One region of the Pseudomonas donghuensis genome, then DNA from elsewhere that is predicted to be linked to it. Evidence: riboswitches for the same ligand, from Rfam matches in the RefSeq annotation. Region 1 holds a riboswitch; each other region holds the start of a gene.
The links. Region 1 has a riboswitch for cobalamin ahead of cobW (cobalamin biosynthesis protein CobW). Riboswitches for the same ligand answer to the same signal wherever they lie in the genome.
Positions count from the first base shown of each region.

Region 1 (5,735 bases):
TTGCGCCTCGTAGTACTCGTCGGCCAGCAGCTCCAGGTTGCGCAATGGCCCGTAGGTTTCGGCGCGGGTCAGCGGCGGCATCAGGTGGTCGATGATCACCGCCTGGGTGCGGCGCTTGGCCTGGGCACCCTCGCCCGGATCATTGACGATAAACGGGTAGATGTTCGGCAGCGGCCCGAGCAAGGCGTCCGGCCAACATCTGTCGGACAGGCCGACGCCTTTGCCGGGCAGCCATTCCAGGTTGCCGTGCTTGCCGACATGGATCAGCGCATCGGCGGCAAAGCCGTGACGCAGCCAGAAGTAGAACGCCAGGTAGCCGTGCGGCGGCACCAGGTCGGGGTCGTGGTAGACCGCGCTCTGGTCCAACTGGTAACCCCGTGCCGGCTGGATGCCGACGAAGGTCAGGCCGTAGCGCAGACCGGCGATCATCATCCGCCCGCTGCGGAACATCGGGTCCTGGCTTGGCTCGCCCCAGCGCTCGCGCACAGCCATCTGGTTGGCCTCGGGCAAAGCGGCAAAAGCCGCCAGGTAATCGTCCAGGGCCATGCTCTGCATGCACGGGCGCAGGTCAAGGCTGTCCAGGTCGTTGCTGACGCCGCCGAGCAGGGCCTGGATCAGCGCCGTGCCGCTGTCGGGCAAGGGTGCCACGGGATAGCCCTGAGCCTGCAAGGCGCGCAGGATGTTCAGCGCGGCGGCCGGGGTGTCGAGACCCACGCCGTTGCCAATGCGGCCATCGCGGGTCGGGTAGTTGGCGAGGATCAGCGCCACGCGTTTCTGCGCGTTGGGTAGCTGTGCCAGGTCGCACCAACGCCGCGCAAGCTCGGCGACAAAGTCCATGCGCTCGGGCTGGGCCCGGTAGCAAACCACATCGGACTGGCTGCGCTCGCTGCGCCAGGCCAGGTCCTTGAAGCTGATCGGCCGGGTGATGATGCGCCCGTCCAGCTCCGGCAAGGCGATGTGCATGGCCAGGTCGCGGGCACCCAGGCCCTGCTCGCTGGCCTGCCAGGCCGGCTCGTTGTCCTGGGCGCAGATCGCTTGCAACACCGGGATATCGCGGCGGAACGGGCGCAGGTGCGGCTGCTCGGGGCTGGACTGGGCAAAGCCTGTGGTGTTGATGATCAGCGCCGCGTCAACCTGGTCCAGCCAATCCTCGACCTGTTGCAGGCAACCTGCCTCCTTGAGGCTGGCCACGGCAATCGGCAAGGGGTTGAGGCCGGCCCGTTGCAAGCGCTGGCAAAAGGTATCGATAAAGGCAGTGTTGGCCGCCTGCAGGTGCGAGCGGTAGAACAGGATCGGCACCACCGGCTGCTCGACCTGCCACTCGTCGAACCAGTCCTCCAGCACCGCAGCGGCCTTGCGCGGGTGATACACCGCAGTGCGCGGCAGCTGCTGCGGCTCGCTCCAGGGGTAGTCGCCCTGCAGGTACTGGCTGGCCAGGCAGTTGAACAGGTTCAAGGCGTTGGCCTTGCCGCCCTGGCGCAAAAAGTGCCAGAGCCGTTCGGCCTGCTCGGCCGGCACCGTGCTCAGGCGGGTCAGTTCCGGGTCCGGCCGGTCGTCGCCCGGCACCAGGATCAGTTGCACGCCACGGGCGGTCAGTTCCAGCAGTTGCTCGACACCATAGCGCCAGTAACCGACGCCGCCGTGCAGCGACACCAGGATGACCTTGGCATGGCGTAGCACCTGGTCGACATACAGGTCGACCGAGGCGTGATTCTGGACCTGCATCGGGTTGGCCAGACGCAGGCTGGGGAACGCTTCGGGCAGCTGCTGGGCGGTTTCGGCCAGCAGCGCCAGGTGCGAGTCACCGCTGCAGAGGATTACCAGCTCGGCCGGGGTCTGGCCGAGGTCGGCAATACTGTCGTCCGGTACAAAGCCACCGGGCTGGGTCCGCAGCAGGTGCATGGGTCAAGCGCCCAGAGCGGCGCGCAGGCGCGCTTCCAGTTGTGCCGCATCCAGTTCCTGGCCGATCAGCACCAGGCGTGTGGTGCGTGGCTCTTCGCTGCGCCAGGCGCGGTCGAAGTGCCTGTCGAAACGGGTCCCCACGCCCTGGATCAGCAGGCGCATCGGCTTGCCCGGGATCGCCGCGAAGCCCTTGACCCGTAGGATGCCGTGCTGCACGACCAACTGGGTCAGGGCATCGAGCAACAGGCTTTCGTCGGCTTGCGGCAGCTCGATGGAGATCGAGTCGAAGGCGTCGTGGTCATGGTCGTCGTGATCGTCGCCATCGTGGTGCGAATCATGGTGAGTACGGCGGCCATCGATGTGCGCCTCGGACTCGGCGCCCAGACCCAGCAGCACCTCCAGCGGCAGGCGGCCGCTGCTGGCTTCGATCACCTTGACTGCCGGTGGCAGCTCTTCTTCGACTTCGGCGCGCACCTTGGCCAGGTCGTCGGCGGCAATCAGGTCGGCCTTGTTCAGCACCACCAGGTCGGCGCTGGCCAATTGGTCGGCGAACAGCTCATGCAACGGCGATTCATGGTCCAGGTTGGGGTCGAGCTTGCGCTGGGCATCGACCTGCTCCGGGTAGGCGGCAAAGGTGCCTGCGGCGACGGCCGGGCTGTCGACCACGGTGATCACCGCGTCGACGGTGCAGGCGTTGCGAATCTCCGGCCACTGGAAGGCTTGCACCAAGGGCTTGGGCAGGGCCAGGCCGCTGGTTTCGATGAGGATATGGTCCAGATCGCCACGGCGGGCCACCAGCTCGCGCATCACCGGGAAGAATTCTTCCTGCACGGTGCAGCACAGGCAGCCGTTGGCCAGCTCATAGACGCGGCCGTTGGCTTCTTCTTCGGTGCAGCCGATGCTGCACTGCTTGAGGATTTCGCCGTCGATGCCCAGTTCGCCAAACTCGTTGACGATCACCGCGATACGCCGCCCCTGGGCGTTGTCGAGCATATGCCGCAGCAGCGTGGTCTTGCCCGAGCCGAGGAAGCCGGTAACGATGGTGACGGGGAGTTTGGCCAGTGTTTTCATGTCGATGCCCTTGGCAGGATGGCGGGCATGCGGGACGAGCGCCAACGGTGTCACGCACCTGGCCTGTTCGCCACCGGATCACCCCGCCCGGTTGAATGTCGGAAACTGTCCGAGGTAGGTCTCCTGGCTTGCATTGCACCGGCGCCCGGGCCAGTCGAACGACGCCTTCCCGCAGGGTTGCAGTGGCTGTGTCGAACGCTTCAATGCTTACAGTTGCGGGGGCAGCCGCGGCTTGAACCGCGTTCCCGTCTTAGCTTCGGCCAGCGCCGAAGAACCTCGAAGCGGCTAGGCTACGCAGTGCCCGGTGAGCGGTCAACTGCTGTCACGATTGACGCCTGCCCGCGCCCGTGATTTGCTAACGCCATTCGTTTGGGTGCCCCTTGAGGGTGAAACTGGGAAACCGGTGCGTCATATGCTTCTTTATTGAGGTGCATGACAAGTCCGGTGCTGCCCCCGCAACGGTAAGTGAGAAAAGCGTCAGAACCACTGTGCCCGCTGTTTGGCATGGGAAGGTGACGCCTGTGGTGTGGCCACCTGCCCACCCTCACCAGCCCGGAGACCGGCCCAACGCTTGACTGAACAAACCCGCGGTGGGCGGGCGCTGTTGCAACCCCTGGGCGAACCTCGTGCAGGGGTTTGCTGCGCTTGCCTGTTGCCGACAACACCAAGAGGAAAGCGCCATGCGTACCAGTACCGCCATTAACCAAGCCGTTACCCCGTCAAGCCTCAGCCAACGCCTGCTGGTTGCTGTCGGCGCCTCGCTGCTGGGCCTGTGCCTGGTGTACTTCGCCGGTTTCTCGCACATCGAAGCGGTGCACAACGCTGCCCACGATACCCGCCACAGCGCTGCCTTCCCTTGCCACTGAGTGCTGCCCCCGATGATCAAGCGTATTGCCAGTACCGCAGGCTTTACCGGCCTGCTGGCCGCCCTGCTGCTGACCCTGCTGCAAAGCTTCTGGGTCGCGCCGCTGATTCTCCAGGCGGAAACCTATGAAAGCGCCGCGCCTGCGGTCGAGGCGCCCCATGAACATGCCGCCGGCACCGCCGAGCATCATCACGACAGTGAAGCCTGGTCGCCGCAAGACGGCTGGCAGCGTGTGCTGTCGACCACCGGCGGCAACCTGGTGGTGGCGGTTGGTTTCGCCCTGATCCTCGCCGCGCTCTACACCCTGCGCGCACCGAAGAGCGTAATCAGCGGCGCGCTCTGGGGCCTGGGCGGCTTTGCCGTGTTCTGCCTGGCGCCGACCCTGGGCCTGCCGCCGGAGCTGCCGGGCACCGCTGCCGCCGATCTGGCCCAGCGCCAGACCTGGTGGGTCGGCACCGCCGCCGCCACCGCCGTCGGTCTCGCCTTGATCGTGTTCGCCCACAACTGGCTGCTGAAGATAGTCGGCGCAGTGTTGCTGGTAATCCCGCATGTGCTTGGCGCGCCACAGCCCGAAGTCCACCAGATGCTCGCCCCAGAAGCCCTGGAAGCCGAGTTCAAGGTCGCCTCGCTGCTGACCAACGCCGCGTTCTGGCTGGCCCTGGGCCTGATCAGCGCCTGGCTGTATCGCCGTTCGAGCCAGCCCTGAGGATGCAGCTGTACCTCGGCCTGGGTTGCCGTCGCGGCTGCCCGGTCGACGCCCTGAGCGCCCTGCTCACGCGTACCCTGCTCGCCCATGACCTGCCGCCCGGCGCGGTCGTGGGCCTGGCCAGCATTGACCTCAAGCGCGACGAACCCGGCCTGCATGAACTGGCCCGGCGCCTGGACGTGCCGCTGGTGTTTTTCAGCGCGGCGCAACTGGCCGCCTTCGAACAGCGCCTGAGCCACCGCTCGGCCGTGGCCTACCAGCACAGCGGTTGTTACGGCGTGGCCGAGAGCGCCGCCCTGGCCCTGGCCGAACAGCTCGGCGGCCCGGCCCGCCTGCGGGTACCGCGCAGCCTGCAGGCCGACGCCAGCCTGGCATTGGCCTGCGCCACCGATTTTCGCCGATAATCGGCACTTTCCCAGCAAGGACTCTCCATGACCGTCTATTTCATCGGCGCCGGCCCCGGCGATCCGGAGCTGATCACTGTCAAGGGCCAGCGCCTGATCCATCGCTGCCCGGTGATCATCTACGCCGGCTCCCTGGTCCCGGCCGCAGTGCTGGAAGGCCACCGCGCCGAGACGCTCATCAACAGCGCCGAACTGCACCTGGCGCAGATCATCGACGCGATCAAGCGCGCCCATGACCAGGGCCAGGACGTGGCCCGGGTGCACAGCGGCGACCCGAGCCTGTATGGCGCGATCGGCGAGCAGATCCGCTACCTGCGCGAGCTGGGCATTCCCTACGAGATTGTCCCCGGCGTCACCGCCGCCGCGGCCAGCGCCGCCCTGCTCGGCTGCGAACTGACCTTGCCGGGCATCGCCCAGAGCGTGATCCTCACCCGCTACGCCGACAAGTCACCGATGCCGGCCGGCGAGCAACTGGCCGATCTTGCCCGCCACCAGACCACCCTGGCGGTGCACCTGGGGGTCAAACACCTGGCGAGGATCGTCGAAGAACTGCGCCCGCACTACGGCGATGACTGCCCGATCGCCGTGGTGCACCGGGCGACCTGGCCGGACCAGGACTGGGTGCTGGGCACCCTGGAGACAATTGTCGAGTTGGCGGCGGCCAAGGGTTTTCGCCGTACCGCGCTGATTCTGGTAGGCCGGGTGCTGGGCAACGATACCTTCTCGGAGTCGGCGCTGTACCGCGCCGGCCACGCCCACCTGTATCGGCCCTGAGCGTATACACTGA
Region 1 is NZ_CP071706.1:2,786,136-2,791,870, reverse strand. It holds gene cobN (cobaltochelatase subunit CobN) at 1-1,902, opposite strand, end outside; gene cobW (cobalamin biosynthesis protein CobW) at 1,906-2,973, opposite strand; cobalamin riboswitch at 3,070-3,267, opposite strand; cobalamin riboswitch at 3,327-3,555, shown strand; gene BV82_RS12990 (CbtB domain-containing protein) at 3,654-3,839, shown strand; gene BV82_RS12985 (CbtA family protein) at 3,852-4,544, shown strand; gene BV82_RS12980 (cobalamin biosynthesis protein) at 4,547-4,948, shown strand; gene cobM (precorrin-4 C(11)-methyltransferase) at 4,976-5,722, shown strand.

Region 2 (5,735 bases), 1.6 Mb from region 1:
TGCCATTCCAACAGTTGCTCGGCAGATATCAACCGAGCGCTGGGGTTGTTGGGGTTGACCACCACCAGCACGTCGAGGCTGTCGAGGTAGTAATCGACCTGATCTTCAGGCAATTCGCGCACCCGGTGCCCGGCGCGGCGCCAGCCTTCGGCGTGTTCGGCGTAGCATGGCGACAGGACGCCGACCGTGCCGGGGCGGCGCAGACGCGGCAAGGCCTGGATCGCCGCCTGGGAACCGGCCACCGGCAGCAGTTGCTCGACCTGGTAATACTCGCAGGCCGCCCGCTCCAGGCCGTCGTCGGTCTCGGGCAGGCGCGCCCAGGCGCGCAGCGGGATCTCGGGGATTGGATAAGGCCAGGGAGCAATGCCGCTGGACAGGTCCAGCCAGTCTTCGCGGGCAATGCCGTACTGCTGCACTGCGCGTTGCAGGCGACCACCGTGTTCAAGCATAGAATTCAGCCCCCAGGCACACCAACAGCAACCACAACCAAACGCCCTGGCAGACCAGGCGCCAGCCGCGCTCGATGGCCTCGGCATCGGCCTGCGGGCCTTCGCCCAGTTGCGGGCGCTGGTGCAGCTCGCCGTGGTACACCGCCGGGCCGCCCAGCTCGACACCCAGCGCCCCGGCGCCGGCAGCCATCACCGGGCCGGCGTTGGGGCTGTCCCACAACGGCGCCTGGCGCCGCCAGCAGCTCAGGGCCAGGCGGGTCTTGCCCAGCAGCGCGTAGGTCAGGGCCACCAGCCGCGCGGGAATATAGTTGAGCAAGTCGTCGATTTTCGCGGCGGCCCAGCCGAAGCGTTCGAAGCGTTCATTACGATAGCCCCACATCGCGTCGAGGGTGTTGCTCAGGCGATAGAGCACCACCCCCGGTACGCCAGCGACGACGAACCAGAACAGCGCGGCAAACACCGCATCGCTGCCGTTCTCCAGCACCGATTCGGTGGCGGCGCGGGCCACGGCGGTTTCATCCAGCTCGCGGGTTTCGCGGCTGACCAGATAACCTACGCGCTGCCGGGCTTTTTCCAGGTCGCCCTGGCGCAAGGCTTCGGCCACCGGCGTCACGTGCTCGCCGAGGCTGCGCAGGCCCAGGGCGCAGTACAACGCCAGCACTTCGACCAGCCAGCCAATGTACGGCAGCCAGGACAGCAGCATGGCTACGAAGGTCAGCGGCACCACCGCCAGGAACCAGGCGCTGACACCATGGCTGCGCCAACCACGGCCACCGGCATTCAAGCGTTGCTCCAGACGCCCGGCCAGGCGCCCGAAGGCCACCAGTGGATGCCGGCGCTTGGGTTCGCCCAGCAGCGCATCCAGCGCCACCCCGGCCACCGTCAGCAACGCCACACTCATCAAGACTCTCCCCAGTGATTTTCAAACAGCATGTCGTGCAGCGGTCGCGCCGTGGTCCAGCCTTCGAGCACCAGCATCGGCGCCGGGTAAAACGCCTGCACCGGGCCCAGGCAAAGGATCGCCAGCGGCTTGGCGCCGGCCGGCATGCCCAGCAACTCGGCCAGGGCCTGGGGCTCGAACAGCGACACCCAGCCCATGCCCAAGCCTTCGGCGCGGGCGGCCAGCCAGAGGTTCTGGATCGCACAGGACAGCGACGCCAGGTCCATCTCCGGCAAGGTCCGGCGGCCGAAGATATGCGCTTCGCGTTCATCCATCAGCGCGGCGACCAGCAGTTCGGCGCAGTCGTTGATCCCTTCGACCTTGAGTTTCATGAAGTCGTCGGAGCGCTCGCCCAGGGCTTGCGCGGTACGCAACCGCTCCTCTTCCACCAGGGCCTGGATACGCTGACGCAGTTCCCGTTGAGTGATGCGGATAAACCGCCAGGGCTGCATCAAGCCGACGCTGGGCGCCTGGTGCGCAGCCTCAAGCAAACGGGCGAGCAGTTCAGGGGCGACTTCGCCGCCGCTGAAATGGCGCATGTCACGGCGCTCGCCGATCGCGCGATAGACCGCCGCGCGTTCGGCTTCGGTAAAAGCATGTTCGTTCATGGACACAACAGCGCCGCCGACGCCTGGGGGTTGGAAGCAAAGTAGAAATGCACGTAGGACGCCGTCAGCCGCCCGTGGCGATAGACCGCCTCGGCACCGCGGCCACCGTTGGGGCTCTGGCCACGGGCAATCGGTTCAAGTTCGGTGCTGGTCAACGAGTGATGGTAGGTGTGCCCGCGCAAGGTGCCTTCGGGCAGTTCCACCGCCTGCAGAGCCAGGGCGGCCAAGCGCTTCTGCATCACCGCCTCGCCGGCCAGCAGGCCGAGCAGTTCGGCACGCTCGCCGCCGACATCGGTAAGGGCCTCGAGCAGGTAAAGCATGCCGCCGCATTCGGCCAGCAATGGCTTGCCGGCGTGATGGTGGGCGCGAATGGCTTCGAGCATCGGTGTGTTGCTCGCCAGCGCCTGGTGATGCAGCTCCGGGTAACCACCGGGCAGGTACAAACTGTCAGCATCCGGCAGGCTGGCATCATGCAGCGGCGAGAAGAACGCCAGCTGCGCCCCCATGGCCCGCAGCAGGTCGAGGTTGGCGCCATAGGTGAAGGCAAAGGCTTCGTCGCGGGCAACCGCGATGCGCACACCCTGCAACAAGGGCTCGATCGCCCGCTCGGTCGGCGCGGCGAACCTCACCGCCGGCGGCAAGGCCGCATCGCAACTGGCACCCAGGGCGGCGGCAGCCGCATCCAGGCGGGCATCGAGGTCGTTCAGCTCACTGGCCTGCACCAGGCCCAGGTGGCGGCTGGGCAGCTCGATGCCGGTTTCCCGTGACAGACCGCCATACCAGCGCAAGCCTTCGGTCAGGCTGCCTTCGAGCAACTGGGCATGGCGCAGGGTACCGACGCGGTTGGCCAGTACCCCGGCAAACGGCAGGTCCGGCTGATAGCGCGCCAGGCCCAGGGCCAGGGCGCCGAACGTCTGGGCCATGGCCGTGCCATCGATCACCGCCAGCACCGGCACGCCAAAATGACGGGCCAGGTCAGCGCTCGATGGCGTGCCATCGAACAACCCCATGACCCCTTCGATCAGGATCAGGTCGGCCTCAGCCGCCGCTTCCCACAACAACCGGCGGCTTTCCTGCTCGCCGACCATCCACAGGTCAAGCTGATACACCGGCGCACCGCTGGCGCGCTCAAGGATCATCGGGTCGAGAAAATCCGGGCCGCACTTGAACACCCGGACCTTGCGCCCCTGGTTGCGATGCAGGCGCGCCAGCGCGGCGGTCACTGTGGTCTTGCCCTGGCCGGAGGCCGGTGCGGCAATCAATACCGCCGGGCAATGGCGCGCGTCACTCATAGTTCGACGCCCTTCTGGGCGCGAATACCGGCCTGGAAAGCGTGCTTGATCATGCCCATTTCGGTGACGGTGTCGGCCAGTTCGATCATTTCATCCTTGGCCGCACGACCGGTGACGATCACGTGCTGCATCGGCGGGCGCGCCTGCAGGTCGCTGAGGACCTGGTCCAGATCGAGGTAACCGTGCTTGAGGGCGATGTTCAGTTCATCGAGCACCACGAAGGCGATCGACGGGTCCTGGAGCATCTGCCGCGACACCGCCCAAGCGGCTTCGGCGGCGGCGATATCACGCTGGCGGTCCTGGGTTTCCCAGGTAAAGCCCTCGCCCATCACGTGGTAGCGCACCTGCTCGGGAAAACGGCGGAAAAACAGCTCCTCACCGGTGCTGTTGCGGCCTTTGATGAACTGCACCACACCGCACTGCATACCGTGGCCCATGGCCCGGGCAAGCATGCCGAAGGCCGAACTGCTCTTGCCCTTGCCGTTGCCGGTGAGCACCAGCAGCAGGCCGCATTCGTTGGGCGAATTGGCGATGCGCTCGTCGATGACGGCCTTCTTGCGCTGCATACGGGCCAGGTGGCGTTCGTCGCGCTCGGTGGATTCAGTCATGAGGTTCTCCGCAAACCACTGTCGGCCGGCCCGCAACGAGCCTGGCAGCCTGTGGCTGCTCAAGGATCGCGAAGGAAACGGCGTGACAGATGAATGGATATGGCAGACGGAAAACGCGCAGGGCTGCGGCACAGGCCGGAGGAACCGCGCATCACCCTCCGTGATGCCGTTGGCTGTTACAGGCCGGTCTCCGGGCTTGTGAGCGGGGCCATGAACACCCGGGACCGCGCGCCTTCCCGGGTTGAACACCCAGTGGCCCTGCGCGGCCTTGACTCACCTACCGTTGCGGGGGCAGCGCCGGATTCGCGCGCCTTGCACGCCCACCGGCTTCCCTGTTTCACCCTGCCAGGCCATAGCCCACAGAGCACCTGAAACAAGTCGCGAAGGTTAGAGGGTTGCACCCGGAGCGTCAATGAAAGGCGCTGAACTGGCCTGGATCAATGGCGCCTTTGTCATCTTGTGTAACACTGACTTCAGTGATATCAAATAGCCATAACTTCGGCTGTACTCGATCACAACTATAAGGGAGAGCAGCATGCAAGGCCTGATCATCAATAACGCGCGCCTGGAGTTCCTGCGCCCCGCCCTGGAACGTTGGGTTGATTGCATCGACCGCTTCAACCAGACCCTCGGCGATGGCGAGGCGCCCTACTGGCACGGCGCCCAGGCCAACCTCGGCCTGCTCTCGGCCGCCGCCTGGCAAGCCGAGCTGGTGACCCTGCAACAGCACCAGAGCAAGAAACAGCGCGAGGACGGTGATCGTGAAGGCCGCTGCGACCTGTACATCGCCAACCACGAAGAAGCCGCCTACCTGCAAGGCAGCCAGCGCTGGCCAAAGATTGCCAAGCTCGATTTGAACAACGCCCTGGCCGAGACCGTTTACACCGCCCGGCAGATCGCTGCGCCCAGCCAGCTCAAGGTTGCCGCGCTGTTCGCCAGCCCCTGGAAAGCCGGCCAGCACGCCAGCCCCGAAGAGCTGCAGGACCTGGTCGACGACCTGCAAAAGCACAACGCCTGCGCCATCGCCTGGTACTTCCCCTACGCTTACCGCAAGCTGCACAACGAAGCCGGCCAGTATTACCCCGGCATCGCCCTGCTGCTCAAGCAGGCCTGAAGCGGGGAACCTCCCACGCCTGGCCCGCCTCTACTGGCAATAGCGGCCAATGTTGCGAGGGAAACGACATGGGTATCAAGCCGATTGCACTGCTGCTGGCAGTGACCGCGGGGTTAAGTGGCTGCGGCGAGCACGCGCGCCTGGATGTCAGCGACGGGGTTGGCCCGTCGCCGCAGTTGCCTGAACCCAACAAGACCCTGATCCCCACCGTCAACATCGCCCCTGCTATAGGCTGGCCCCTGGGCATGACGCCCAAGGCCGCCCCCGGCACCCAGGTAGTGGCCTTCGCCGAAGGCCTGGACCACCCGCGCTGGCTCTATGCCCTGCCCAATGGCGATATCCTGGTTGCCGAAACCAATGCCCCACCCAAGCCCGATAACGGCATGGGCATTCGTGGCTGGGTGGTGGGCAAGATCATGGACCGGGCGGGCGCCGGCGTCCCCAGTGCCAACCGTATCAGCCTGCTGCGCGACAGCGACCATGACGGCGTGGCGGAAACCCGCACGACCTTTATCGAGCACCTCAATTCGCCCTTCGGCATGGCCCTGGTTGGCAATGACTTTTACGTCGCCGACACCGATCGCCTGCTGCGCTTTCACTACCAACCCGGCACCACCTCGATCCACGGCCCCGGCACGCCGGTGGCTGACCTGCCGGGCGGTACGCTGAACCATCACTGGACCAAGAACGTGATCGCCAGCCGGGATGGCAAGAAGCTCTACGT
Region 2 is NZ_CP071706.1:4,368,018-4,373,752, forward strand. It holds gene cobD (threonine-phosphate decarboxylase CobD) at 1-449, opposite strand, end outside; gene cbiB (adenosylcobinamide-phosphate synthase CbiB) at 442-1,350, opposite strand; gene bluB (5,6-dimethylbenzimidazole synthase) at 1,350-2,003, opposite strand; gene BV82_RS20330 (cobyrinic acid a,c-diamide synthase CobB) at 1,994-3,289, opposite strand; gene cobO (cob(I)yrinic acid a,c-diamide adenosyltransferase) at 3,286-3,897, opposite strand; cobalamin riboswitch at 4,062-4,284, opposite strand; gene BV82_RS20340 (hypothetical protein) at 4,433-5,011, shown strand; gene BV82_RS20345 (PQQ-dependent sugar dehydrogenase) at 5,080-5,735, shown strand, end outside.
Region 2: another riboswitch for cobalamin. It lies ahead of cobO (cob(I)yrinic acid a,c-diamide adenosyltransferase); the one in region 1 lies ahead of cobW (cobalamin biosynthesis protein CobW).

Region 3 (5,735 bases), 780 kb from region 1:
CCCCAGGTCTTCGACATCCACCACCCTGGCGCTGAAACCTTCGTCGAACGGCGCGTCCCAGACCTGGACGAATTCCGGGCGGATGCCCACCTGCAGGTGCGTGGTGTTGCTCGCCGCCAGGCGCTCCTGCAGATCCCCAGGCAATGGCAGATGGATGCCGGCAAAGCCGACCCCGCCGGGCTGCACCTGCACCGGGATCAGGTTCATCCCCGGGCTGCCGATGAAGTAGCCGACAAAGGTGTGGCGCGGCCGTTCGAACAACTCGCGGGGGGTGCCGAACTGGACGATCTGCCCGCCATACATCACCGCGATCTTGTCAGCGAAGGTCGAGGCTTCGAGCTGATCGTGGGTGACGTAGATCATGGTGATGTTGAACTGCTCATGGATCTGCTTGAGCTTGCGCCGCAGCTTCCATTTAAGGTGCGGGTCGATCACCGTCAGCGGCTCGTCGAAGAGGATCGCCGAGACGTCGTCGCGCACCAGGCCGCGGCCCATAGAGACCTTCTGCTTCTCATCGGCGCTGAGGTTGCGGGCTTTCTTCTTCAACAGGTTACCCAGGTCGAGCACCTCGGCGATCTCTGCCACCTTCTTGCCGATGCGCGCTTCATCCAGGCCCTGGTTGCGCAGCGCAAAGGCCAGGTTGTCGAACACTGTCATGGTGTCGTAGACCACCGGGAACTGAAACACCTGGGCGATGTTGCGGGCCTGCGGCGACAGCGCGTTGACCACCTTGCCATCAAACAATACCTGGCCCTGGGACGGGCTGAGCAGCCCGGAAATGATATTGAGCAACGTGGATTTGCCGCACCCCGAAGGCCCGAGCAGGGCATAGGCACCGCCCTGCTCCCAGACATGTTCGAGCTCGCGCAAGGCATAGTCGTCAGCGCCCTGCGGGTCACGGCTGTAGCTGTGCGCCAGCTGTTGCAGGCGAATCTCGGCCATCAGGCGACCCTCGCTTCACGCAGGCCCGGCGCCTGCACCAGTTGCCCGGCGGTGTCGAAGACAAACAGCTTGTGGGTGGGGATGAACACCCGGATCGGCGCATCGACGTGGTACTCGTGCACGCCGGGCAAGTGCAGGACCAGGCGAAAGTGCTCGTTGCGCACATGCAGGAAGGTTTCCGAGCCGCTGATTTCCGCCAGTTCAACCAGCACTGCCAGCTCCAGGTCATCGTCGTTGGACGGCACCAGGCTGATATGGCTCGGACGCACGCCGAAGCGGTAGTCGCCATCGCCAATGCGGCGCAGATCGGCGTTCATGGCGAAATGCACGGCACCGGCAAAACTCACCTCATTGCCGCTGATACGCCCGGGCATCAGATTGATCGGCGGCTCGGAAAACAGCTCGGCGGCCAGCACTGTGCGCGGCTGGTGATAGACCTGGGCAGTGGGCCCGCTCTGCACGATGCGCCCTTCATGGAGGATGGTGGTGGTGCCGCCCAGGGCCAAGGCTTCGTTGGGTTCGGTGGTGGCGTACACGGCAATGCAATGGCGGGCGGCGAACAGCTCGCGCATCTCCTGGCGCAGCTCTTCGCGCAGCTTGTAGTCGAGGTTCACCAGCGGTTCATCGAACAGGATCAGTTCGGCGTCCTTGACCAGTGCCCGGGCCATGGCCGTGCGTTGCTGCTGACCGCCCGACAGCTCCAGCGGCAAGCGTTGCAGAAACGGCTCGATACGCAGCATCTGCGCGGTCTGCTGGACTTTCTCGCGGATCAGCGCTTCGGCCATGCGCGCCTGGCGCAAGGGTGAGGCAATGTTCTCGAACACGCTCAGGGTCGGGTAGTTGATGAACTGCTGATAGACCATCGACACATTGCGCTGGCGTACCGGGCGGCCGGTGACATCTTCGCCATTCATCAGCACCCGGCCACGGTCCGGCCGATCAAGCCCGGCCATCAGGCGCATGAGGCTGGTCTTGCCGGCCAGGGTGCGGCCGAGCAGCACATTGAACGAGCCGGGCTCGAAGCTCAGGCAGGCATCGTCGATGCACACCTGGTTATCCACGGTACGGCTGACATGTTCGAGCGTGAGCGACATGGCGCGGCCTTCTTGTTGTTATCGAGCAGGCGCATAAGGCAGAGCCAGATTCGTGCCAGCGGTTGCCAAGCCTTTGCCGGCAAAAGCATTTCAGCGAATTGACCGATGGCCAGGGTTCACACCTGAACAGAAATGAACAGCTTTCGCTGCACAGTTGAACAGCCGCGACATTGACAATGAACAGGACTGAACAACACTGGATCAGACAAAAACAACAACACTGCCACCGGCAGAGGACGGGGCCATGGCCGCATCCACCAGCGCCCATGCGCAACTGATCCAGGCCTCCTGGCAGCGCTGCCGCGCCTACGGCCTGGATCACCAGTCACAACCGCAGTTCGGCGAAGCATCCGCCGCCCAGGTCAGCGAACTGCTCGAACGCGAGCATTCACTGCTGGGCACCACCCGCGACGAGGTGCTGCCGCAATACGCGCACCTGCTCGGCAACTCCAGTTACCTGATCATGCTCAGCGACCATCTGGGCCAGTTGCTCGATGCCTGGGGCACCCGCCGCTTTATCGACCCGCGCCAGCGCCACGGCTTTGTCGCCGGCGCCTGCTGGCGGGAACAAGGGGTGGGCACCAATGCCATCGGCACCGCCCTGGCTACCGGCGAGGCGGTGCATGTCAGCCAGGATGAGCACTTCCTCAAGCTCAACCGCTTCATGGCCAGCGCCGCCGCCCCCTTGTTCGACGCCGAGCGCCAGTTGATCGGCGTACTCGATGTGTCCAGCGACAGCTACTTGCCGGCGGCGCAAACCCAGGGCCTGGTGCGGATGATGAGCCAGAGCCTGGAGAACCGCCTGATCCTGGCGCGCTTTGCCGGGGATTACCGGCAACTGAGCTTCAATACCGGCGCCAACAACCTCGACAGCCAATGGGCCGGGCTGCTGGTGTTCGATGACCAGGGCCGGGTGCTGGCGGCCAATCGCCGGGCCGACAGTTTGCTCGGCCAGAATCCGTTGCAACTGAACCTGGAGCAGTTGTTCAGGACGCCCCTGGTGCAACTGCTCGGCCACAGCGCAGAGCAACCGTTCGCCGTGCAGGTGACCGGGCGCAACCGTTTTCATTGCCTGCTGCATGCCCCCACCCAAACCCCGCGGGCCACACCGGTCAGCCATGCACAAACCACCTGCGACCCGCGTATCGACAAGGCCCTGCAGCAGGCCGGGTTGTTGCTGGAAAAGGACATTGCGCTATTGATCGAGGGCGAAACCGGAGCCGGCAAGGAAGTTTTCGTCAATGCCCTGCACCGCGCCAGCAGCCGCGCCGGCCAGCCGTTGATTGCGGTGAACTGCGCAGCGATTCCGGCCGAGCTGGTCGAGTCGGAGCTGTTCGGCTACGAGAAAGGCGCATTCACCGGCGCCCATCACAAGGGCAACATCGGCCTGATCCGCAAGGCCGACCGGGGCATCCTGTTTCTCGATGAAATCGGTGACATGCCGCTGCCGACCCAGGCACGCCTGCTGCGCTTTCTGCAGACCCGCAACATCCAGCCATTGGGCAGCGGTGAACCGACCCCGGTGGATATCCGCGTGGTCTCGGCGACCAACCAGAACCTCGCCGACCAAGTACGCCTGGGCCACTTTCGCCAGGACCTGTACTACCGCATCGCCGGTCTCAGCCTGATGCTACCGCCCTTGCGCGAACGCAGCGACCGCCTGGCCCTGATCGAGCAGCTCCACCAGCAGTACCGCGAGCCCGGGGCGCCGACGCAACTGCCCGGCAAGGTGCTGGAACTGCTGCTCCAGCATCCCTGGCCGGGCAACCTGCGCCAGCTGGCCAGCGTGCTTCAGGTGGCGCTGGCGCTGGCGGGCGGGCAGCCGATTGCTGTGGAGCACCTGCCGGACAGTTTCTTTGCCGACCTGCCCGCCTCCAGGCCACAGGCCCCCGTGTTGCCGCCAGCTAGCGCTGACGACCTCGGCCAGCGCCTGCAAGGCCTCAACGGCAATATCTCGGCCCTGGCCCGGGCCCTGGGCATCAGCCGCACCACCCTGTACAAGCGCCTGCACGCCCAGGGCCAGGCCGGCACAGTTGACGAACGCCTGGGCTGATGGTCAGATGCCTGCCAGTTTCAGGTGCCTGCCGCCGCCGTGCGTCAGGTGAAACGGGAAGCCGGTGCGTCGTTATCGACCAGTCCGGCGCTGCCCCCGCAACGGTAAGCGAGTGAAGCATTCAACCCGCCACTGTGCCCACAGGCATGGGAAGGCGAATGGCTTCAAGCCTCGCAAGCCCGGAGACCGGCCTGAAGCCCCACGACTGCATGCAGTCATTTAGGCAAACCTGCGGAGGGCGGGCACGAGCCGGCTGCCTGGCGCGTGTTGGCTGGGGCCCTCCTGTGCGCTTCGCGAATGTTTTTCGAGAAGTCCATGACAGCAACAACCCCCAAGCGTCGCCGCGGCCGCGTCGCCGAAGATGAAATCCAGAGCAAGCCCGAGTGGTCGCAGATCCCCGAGCATACCCGCCACGTGATGCTCTGCACCGGCCCTCGCTGCGTGCAACGCGGTGCCCTGCCGCTGTGGAAAGTCCTGCGCCGCGAGCTGCTGGTGGCCAATCGTATCGAAACCACTGACGGCGTGCTGCTGACCCGCAGCCATTGCCAGTTCCCCTGCAACCTCGGCCCAGTGCTGACGGTGTATCCGGACCGTTGCTGGTACCGGGTGGCCAACGCCGAAGACGCGCAACGGCTGGTGCGCGAACACCTGATCGAGGGCCAGCCGGTGCCCGATCTGCTGCTCAATGGCCAGGTGTCATGAGGTGGTTCGGCGCCAGCTTGCTGGCCGCGCTGAGCCTGGCGCGGCAGCTGCGGGCCTTCAAGCAAGACCCACCTTGAGTCATCACAGCAGATTCCGCTGTCTAACCCACTACTTCAGCTTTACCGGCTGAGCGCCCAACGCGCTTCAGCCGGGATTTATCATTGATCACGTCGACAATAAGCACACAGCCAACCCCGGATGCGTGCCTCGATGCAAACAACAAATACAGTCTTGATGATCCGCCCGGCGCGGTTCGCCTTCAACCCGGATACCGCCCTCAACAACCGCTTCCAGCAGGCCCTGCTCGAGCCGGAGCAAGCACAGCAGAAAGCGCTGGAAGAGTTCGATGGTTACGTCGACACCCTGCGCCAGCACGGCGTCGAAGTGCTGGTGGTGCAGGACACCCCGGCGCCGCACACCCCTGATTCGATCTTCCCCAACAACTGGTGGAGCAGCCACGCCGACGGCAGCCTGGTGCTCTACCCGATGGAAGGCCAGAACCGCCGCCTGGAGCGCAGCAAGGGCGTACTCAAGGTGCTCGAGGAACGTTTTGCCGTTCGTCAGACCATCGATCTGAGCCCCCTTGAACAGCAGAGTATGTATCTGGAAGGGACCGGCAGCATGGTCCTGGATCGCGAGCACCGGATCAGCTACGCCTGCCATTCCGGACGCACCCACACCCAGGCCCTGCGCCTGTTCGCCGAACAGCTCGACTATCGCCTGTGCCTGTTCCACGCCGTCGACCGCCACCAGGCACCGATCTATCACAGCAACGTGATGATGAGCGTCGGCCGCGGGCTCTCGGTGGTCTGCCTGCAGGCGCTGCCCGAGGCCGATGAACGCCGCGCCCTGGAGCATTCGCTGCGCGACACCGGCAAGGACATCCTGGCCCTGGACTTCGACCAGCTCGAAGGCTTCGCCGGCAACATGCTTGAAGTCCATGA
Region 3 is NZ_CP071706.1:2,004,678-2,010,412, reverse strand. It holds gene BV82_RS09190 (ABC transporter ATP-binding protein) at 1-942, opposite strand, end outside; gene BV82_RS09185 (ABC transporter ATP-binding protein) at 942-2,036, opposite strand; gene BV82_RS09180 (sigma-54-dependent Fis family transcriptional regulator) at 2,281-4,089, shown strand; cobalamin riboswitch at 4,095-4,298, shown strand; gene BV82_RS09175 ((2Fe-2S) ferredoxin domain-containing protein) at 4,405-4,791, shown strand; gene ctlX (citrulline utilization hydrolase CtlX) at 5,002-5,735, shown strand, end outside.
Region 3: another riboswitch for cobalamin. It lies ahead of BV82_RS09175 ((2Fe-2S) ferredoxin domain-containing protein); the one in region 1 lies ahead of cobW (cobalamin biosynthesis protein CobW).